DNA from 3 places in the Pseudomonas sp. WS 5071 genome. Region 3 is predicted to be linked to each of the others. Evidence: predicted binding sites of a transcription regulator. Region 3 holds the regulator's gene; each other region holds the start of a gene.
What was found. Region 3 encodes sigma-54, which starts transcription at its own class of promoters, with help from an activator protein. Its sites were predicted from a motif close to ANTGGCATNNANNTTGCTNT; they were not measured.
Positions count from the first base shown of each region.

Region 1: the regulator sigma-54 is predicted to act here: its motif matches at 882-901, upstream of glnK (P-II family nitrogen regulator).
Region 2: the regulator sigma-54 is predicted to act here: its motif matches at 1,076-1,095, upstream of glnA (glutamate--ammonia ligase).

Region 1 covers NZ_JAAQWY010000007.1:17,150-19,419, reverse strand. Annotated here, with positions in the region: gene HBN61_RS06045 (YifB family Mg chelatase-like AAA ATPase) at 1-328, opposite strand, end outside; gene HBN61_RS06040 (accessory factor UbiK family protein) at 429-689, opposite strand; gene glnK (P-II family nitrogen regulator) at 1,105-1,443, shown strand; gene HBN61_RS06030 (ammonium transporter) at 1,478-2,270, shown strand, end outside.
Region 2 covers NZ_JAAQWY010000018.1:37,437-39,706, forward strand. Annotated here, with positions in the region: gene thiI (tRNA uracil 4-sulfurtransferase ThiI) at 1-860, opposite strand, end outside; gene glnA (glutamate--ammonia ligase) at 1,198-2,270, shown strand, end outside.
Region 3 covers NZ_JAAQWY010000005.1:77,613-79,882, reverse strand. Annotated here, with positions in the region: gene lptB (LPS export ABC transporter ATP-binding protein) at 1-382, shown strand, start outside; gene HBN61_RS04410 (RNA polymerase factor sigma-54) at 566-2,062, shown strand; gene hpf (ribosome hibernation-promoting factor, HPF/YfiA family) at 2,138-2,270, shown strand, end outside.

The sequences.
Region 1 (2,270 bases), on a different contig from region 3:
ACTCGCCTAAAAACTCGACGCGTTCCAGCGCCGTGACGGGCAGTTGCCCACTGGCGGCCAAAATGCCCAGCGCAATGGCCACATCAAAACGCCCGCCGTCCTTGGGCAGGTCGGCGGGCGCGAGGTTAAGCGTGATACGGCGAGCCGGAAAGTCAAAGCCGGAATTGAGGATCGCACTGCGCACCCGGTCCTTGCTTTCCTTGACGGCGGTTTCGGGTAAACCGACCAGCGTCAACGCGGGCAAGCCATTGGCCAGATGCGCTTCGACGGTAACGACAGGCGCCTCGACGCCGACTTGGGCACGGCTGTGAACAATCGCCAGAGACATGACTCGTTCCTTGAGTGGGCAAAAAGCGCATCCTGCGCGAATTGACGATCAAGGGGAGGGACTCAATGGATACGGGATGTGAATGCGCGTAGCGACTCACTTACTCCGCAGGCGGCAGCAAACGGGCTTCCATCTCGGCCACTTTGGCTTCCAGCGTTTCAAGGCGGGCACGGGTGCGCGCCAGTACCACCATCTGGCTGTCGAACTCTTCGCGACTGACCAGATCCAGCTTGCTGAAGCCGCTTTGCAACAGGGCTTTGAACTGGCTTTCGATTTCGTTACGCGGCAAAGCCGTGTCGCCACTGAACAAACGTGAAGCCTGGCCACTCAGGGCATCGAGAAAATCTTTGGGCGCGAGCATGGGATTGGTCCTTAAAACTGATGGCGGCGAGTGTATCACGGGGTTTCACCCCTTACGGCGATGGGGGCATTGCACATTTGTTGAGCATGCCATCCACCTCCTGCGCACTGTTTTCGTGCACAAATTCCGCGCTTAATCCGGCCCTCTTTCCTGTACGCGCGATAACCCTCTGTAATTGCTGGATTTTCCAGACATGGCAAGGTTTCTGCTTAGACGGTGATGACTCATGCACTGATGCAGTCGCTGTGACGAAGGCAGTGCGGCAGGTGGTTCAAGGATGTTTTCGTCACCCGCGGTTAACTCAAGTTGAACGGCCTGATGAGGGCTGACGACGCGTTACAAAGCCAGACACTGCGCTTAGACTTGGGCCGGGTTTGTTTTCCTGGGGCAAGTCCACCAATTCGGGAGAAGTTTCATGAAGCTAGTCACCGCTATTATCAAGCCGTTCAAGTTAGACGACGTGCGCGAGTCGCTGTCCGAGATCGGCGTGCAGGGCATTACCGTTACTGAGGTCAAAGGCTTCGGCCGGCAGAAAGGCCATACCGAGCTGTACCGCGGCGCGGAATACGTGGTCGATTTTCTGCCAAAGGTGAAGATTGATGTCGCCATCGACGACAAAGATCTTGATCGGGTTATCGAGGCGATAACCAAGGCTGCCAACACCGGCAAGATCGGTGACGGCAAGATATTTGTGGTCAATCTGGAACAGGCGATTCGCATCCGTACCGGCGAAACCGATACCGACGCCATCTAAGCCGCCAAACCCCAACGCCCCAGGAGAAAACACTATGACTCTGCGTAAATTCGCAGGGCTCGGAGCCCTGTTGTCTGTCGTAATGCCCGGCCTGGCCGTGGCGGCAGACGAAGTGGCAGCTCCAGTCCTCAATTCCGGCGATACCGCCTGGATGCTGACCGCAACGGCTTTGGTGCTGTTTATGACCATTCCCGGCCTGGCGCTGTTCTACGGCGGCATGGTGCGCTCCAAAAACCTTCTTTCTGTGATGATGCAGTGCTTCGCCATTACGGGTCTGATCAGCATTCTGTGGGTCATTTATGGCTACAGCATCACGTTCGACACCACGGGCATGGAGCAGGGCGTCACCAATTTCAACTCGTTCATCGGCGGCTTTGGCAAAGCGTTCCTCGCAGGTGTCACGCCAGACAGCCTGACGTCGTCTACGGCGCTGTTCCCGGAAGCTGTTTTCATCACCTTCCAGATGACCTTCGCCATCATCACTCCGGCGCTGATCGTCGGCGCTTTCGCTGAACGCATGAAGTTCTCGGCCATGCTGATCTTCATGGGCGTGTGGTTCACCCTGGTGTATGCGCCCATCGCGCACATGGTGTGGAGCGGCAACGGCGGTCTGATGTGGGACTGGGGCGTGCTCGATTTCGCCGGCGGCACTGTGGTGCATATCAACGCCGGTATCGCGGGCCTGGTGGCGTGCATTGTGCTCGGCAAGCGTAAAGGCTACCCGACCACCCCCATGGCACCGCATAACCTGGGTTACACCCTGGTCGGCGCAGCCATGCTGTGGATCGGCTGGTTCGGCTTTAACGCAGGCTCTGCGGCAGCCGCTA
Region 2 (2,270 bases), on a different contig from region 3:
ACCAGTGCGTCGATATCGAGCCGGTCCGCAATACGGGACGCAGCGCGCAACATCATACGCTTCAAAATGACGCCCATATGACTGTTATCGACTTTGCCGAGAATTTCGCCCAGCACTTCTTCGAACGGCACGCTGACAAACAGCACGCGCTGCGAGCTGCCGTACTTCTTCCATATATAGTGCGCGACTTCCATTACGCCCAGTTCATGGGCCCGGCCGCCGAGGTTGAAGAAGCAAAAGTGGCTCATCAGGCCGCGGCGCATGATCTGGTAGGCCGCGACCGTAGAGTCGAACCCGCCGGACATCAGCACCAGCGTCTGCTCCAGCGCGCCCAGCGGGTAACCGCCAATGCTGTCGTGCTGGCTGTGAATCACAAACAACCGTTGGTCGCGAATTTCGATCCGGACTTCGATTTCCGGGTTTTTCAGCGAGATTCCGGCCGCTCCGCACTCGCGACGCAGCTTGCTGCCCACATATTTCTCGACATCCATCGAGGAAAACGGGTGCTTGCCCGCGCGCTTGCAACGCACCGAAAAGATCTTGCCCGCCAGCGAATCGCCGAAGTGCAGTTTGCACTTCTCGACGATGTCGTCGAAGTCACCCAACGGGTACTCATCGACCTGCAGAAAATGCGCGATGCCCGGCATGCAGCTCAGGCGTTCGGTCATCTCTTTCAGGGCTTTGGGGTCGCTCACACGCGTTTGCAGCTCGATGTTGTCCCACACACCACTCACTACCACAGCCGGGTCCAGATCGCGGAGCACGGTACGGATGTTTTTGGCCAATTGACGGACGAAACGCATCCGAACCGGGCGGCTCTTGATAGTGATCTCGGGGAAGACTTTAACGATTAGTTTCATGAAAACAGCGCGCGAGCAGCCTGCCAAAAAAGGGGGGCGCGGATTATAGCGGAAATTGCTCAAGGTTTAACCAGTTATCGTACAAACGGTTTTGGCCGCACCAAAATAGAGCAAAAAGGCAAGTTTTCGCTTCATTTGAGTGCGGTTAAAGGCATGAATCGGTAGGCTGCACCGCTTACCTGCCTGAGTTTGGCGCATTACACCCAAGTCAGGGCACTGGCATGCAATTTGCTCCCTTGTGAGGCAGGTTGCCTTGGCAGAGTATTCTGCGCCGGCATCAAGCACATTACTAAGGGCGCACCACTACTTACCCGCCCGAAGCCACCCCGGAGGACATATGTCGAAGTCGGTTCAACTCATCAAAGATCATGACGTCAAGTGGATTGATCTGCGCTTCACGGACACCAAAGGTACTCAGCACCACGTGACCATGCCGGCCCGTGATGCGCTCGATGAAAACTTCTTCACCGACGGCAAGATGTTCGACGGCTCCTCCATCGCTGGCTGGAAAGGCATCGAAGCCTCCGACATGATCCTGCTGCCAGACGACAGCACAGCGGTTCTGGACCCGTTCACCGAGCAGCCTACGCTGATCCTGGTGTGCGACATCATCGAGCCTTCGACCATGCAAGGCTATGACCGCGACCCGCGTGCCATCGCTAACCGTGCCGAGGAATACCTGAAGTCCACCGGTATCGGCGACACCGTATTCGTTGGCCCGGAGCCTGAGTTCTTCATCTTCGACGAAGTGAAATTCAAGTCCGACATCTCCGGTTCCATGTTCAAGATCTACTCCGAACAAGGTTCGTGGATGTCCGACCAGGACGTTGAAGGCGGCAACCGTGGTCACCGTCCAGGCATCAAGGGCGGCTACTTCCCGGTGCCACCGTTCGACCACGACCACGAAATCCGTACCTCCATGTGCAACGCCATGGAAGAAATGGGCCTGGTTATCGAAGTTCATCACCACGAAGTGGCAACTGCTGGCCAGAACGAAATTGGCGTGCAGTTCAACACCCTGGTGAAAAAGGCTGACGAAGTTCAGACCCTGAAGTACTGCGTACACAACGTGGCAGACGCCTACGGCCGTACCGCGACCTTCATGCCAAAGCCTCTGTACGGCGACAACGGTTCAGGCATGCACGTGCACATGTCCATCTCCAAAGAAGGTAAAAACACCTTCGCGGGCGAAGGCTATGCCGGTCTGTCCGACACTGCCCTGTACTTCATCGGCGGCATCATCAAGCACGGTAAGGCCCTGAACGGCTTCACCAACCCGTCGACCAACTCCTACAAGCGTCTGGTGCCAGGTTTCGAAGCGCCGGTCATGCTGGCCTACTCGGCACGCAACCGTTCTGCCTCGATCCGTATCCCTTACGTGTCCAGCCCTAAGGCTCGCCGTATCGAAGC
Region 3 (2,270 bases):
CAAGGAGCTGGAAAGCCTATTACAGGAATTCCACATCAACCATATCCGCGACAACCTGGGCATGAGCCTGTCGGGTGGCGAGCGCCGCCGGGTGGAAATCGCCCGCGCACTGGCTACCGCCCCCAAGTTCATTCTGCTCGATGAACCCTTTGCCGGTGTTGACCCCATCTCCGTGGGCGACATCAAGCAGATCATTCACCACCTCAAGGCCAAAGGCATTGGCGTGCTGATCACCGATCACAACGTTCGTGAAACACTCGATATTTGCGAAACTGCCTACATCGTAAATGACGGACAACTGATTGCTGAAGGCGACGCTGAAACGATTCTGGCCAACAAATTGGTGAGAGAAGTGTATCTGGGCAATGAGTTCCGCTTGTAAGCCCTTACGCTTGTACATGCCTTGAAGGTGTTTTCAATTTGCTCCGGCCAGCCTGACGAATTGTAAACGCCTCTAGGCAAACGCTACGGTTTCAGGCATATAATTTGCTTATGTTTGGCGCTCACGCGCCCTTGTAGTGGATGGCGCCATGCGCGCCGGCGAATAAGGTGTTAAGCCCCTGCCATGAAACCATCGCTAGTCCTGAGAATGGGCCAGCAGCTGACAATGACACCTCAGCTGCAACAAGCCATACGCCTGCTCCAATTGTCGACCCTGGACCTGCAACAGGAAATCCAGGAGGCCCTGGAATCCAACCCGATGCTCGAACGCCAGGAAGAAGGCGAAGACTTCGACAATTCGGACCCCTTGGCCGACAACATTGAGCAAAAACCCGCCAGCGAAATTCAAGAACCCTCCTATCAACAGGAGTCCGCAACCACTGTGGATAACCTGGAGGAAGGTGAATGGAACGATCGCATTCCCAACGAGCTGCCCGTCGATACGGCCTGGGAAGACGTTTACCAGACCAGTGCCAGCAGCCTGCCCAGCAACGACGATGACGAGTGGGATTTCACTACACGCACGTCGGCCGGTGAAAGCCTGCAAAGCCATTTACTCTGGCAGTTGAATCTGGCGCCCATGTCGGACACCGACCGGCTCATTGGCGTGACCCTCATCGACTGCATTAACACGCAGGGCTACCTCGACGAAACCCTCGAAGAAATTCTCGAAGCCTTTGACCCGGAACTGGACATTGAGCTCGATGAAATCGAAGCCGTCCTGCACCGTATCCAGCAATTCGAACCGGCCGGCATCGGCGCACGCAATCTGGGCGAATGCCTGTTGTTGCAGCTGCGCCAATTGCCTGCAACTACGCCTTGGCTCGACGACGCCAAGCGGTTGGTAACGGACCACATCGATCTGCTGGGCGCCCGCGACTACAGCCAGCTGATGCGCCGCATGAAGCTCAAGGAAGACGAGCTGCGCCAGGTCATCGAGCTGGTACAAAGCCTTAATCCGCGTCCAGGTTCGCAAATCGAGTCCACTGAGCCTGAATACGTTGTACCGGACGTCATCGTACGCAAGGACAACGAACGCTGGCTGGTAGAACTCAATCAGGAATCGGTACCGCGCCTGCGGGTCAATGCCCAATACGCGGGTTTCGTGCGACGCGCCGACACCAGTGCCGATAACACCTTCATGCGCAACCAGCTGCAAGAAGCGCGCTGGTTCATCAAAAGCCTGCAAAGCCGCAACGAAACCCTGATGAAAGTGGCGACACAAATTGTCGAACATCAGCGCGGGTTTCTGGAATACGGCGATGAAGCCATGAAGCCGCTTGTGTTGCATGACATTGCAGAAGCCGTCGGCATGCACGAATCGACCATTTCACGGGTAACCACCCAGAAATTCATGCATACCCCGCGCGGTATCTATGAACTCAAGTACTTTTTCTCCAGCCATGTAAGCACCTCCGAAGGCGGTGAATGCTCGTCCACGGCGATCCGCGCGATCATCAAAAAACTGGTCGCGGCTGAAAATCAGAAAAAGCCGTTGAGTGACAGTAAGATCGCTGGTTTACTGGAGGCACAAGGTATTCAGGTAGCCCGTCGCACGGTCGCCAAGTACCGCGAATCCCTTGGGATTGCGCCGTCTAGCGAGCGTAAGCGTTTGATGTAAGCAACGGGCCACTGCGTTTCAGTGGCAGGCTTGCCAGCCTGCCGCTTTATGTAATGGCATCGAAGGAGAAACTATATGCAAGTCAACATCAGTGGACAGCATCTGGAAGTGACCGAACCGCTGCGCACTTACATCGGCGAAAAACTGGACCGGCTGGAGCGTCACTTCGACAAAATCACTAACGTGAGTGTGATTCTTACCGTAGAAA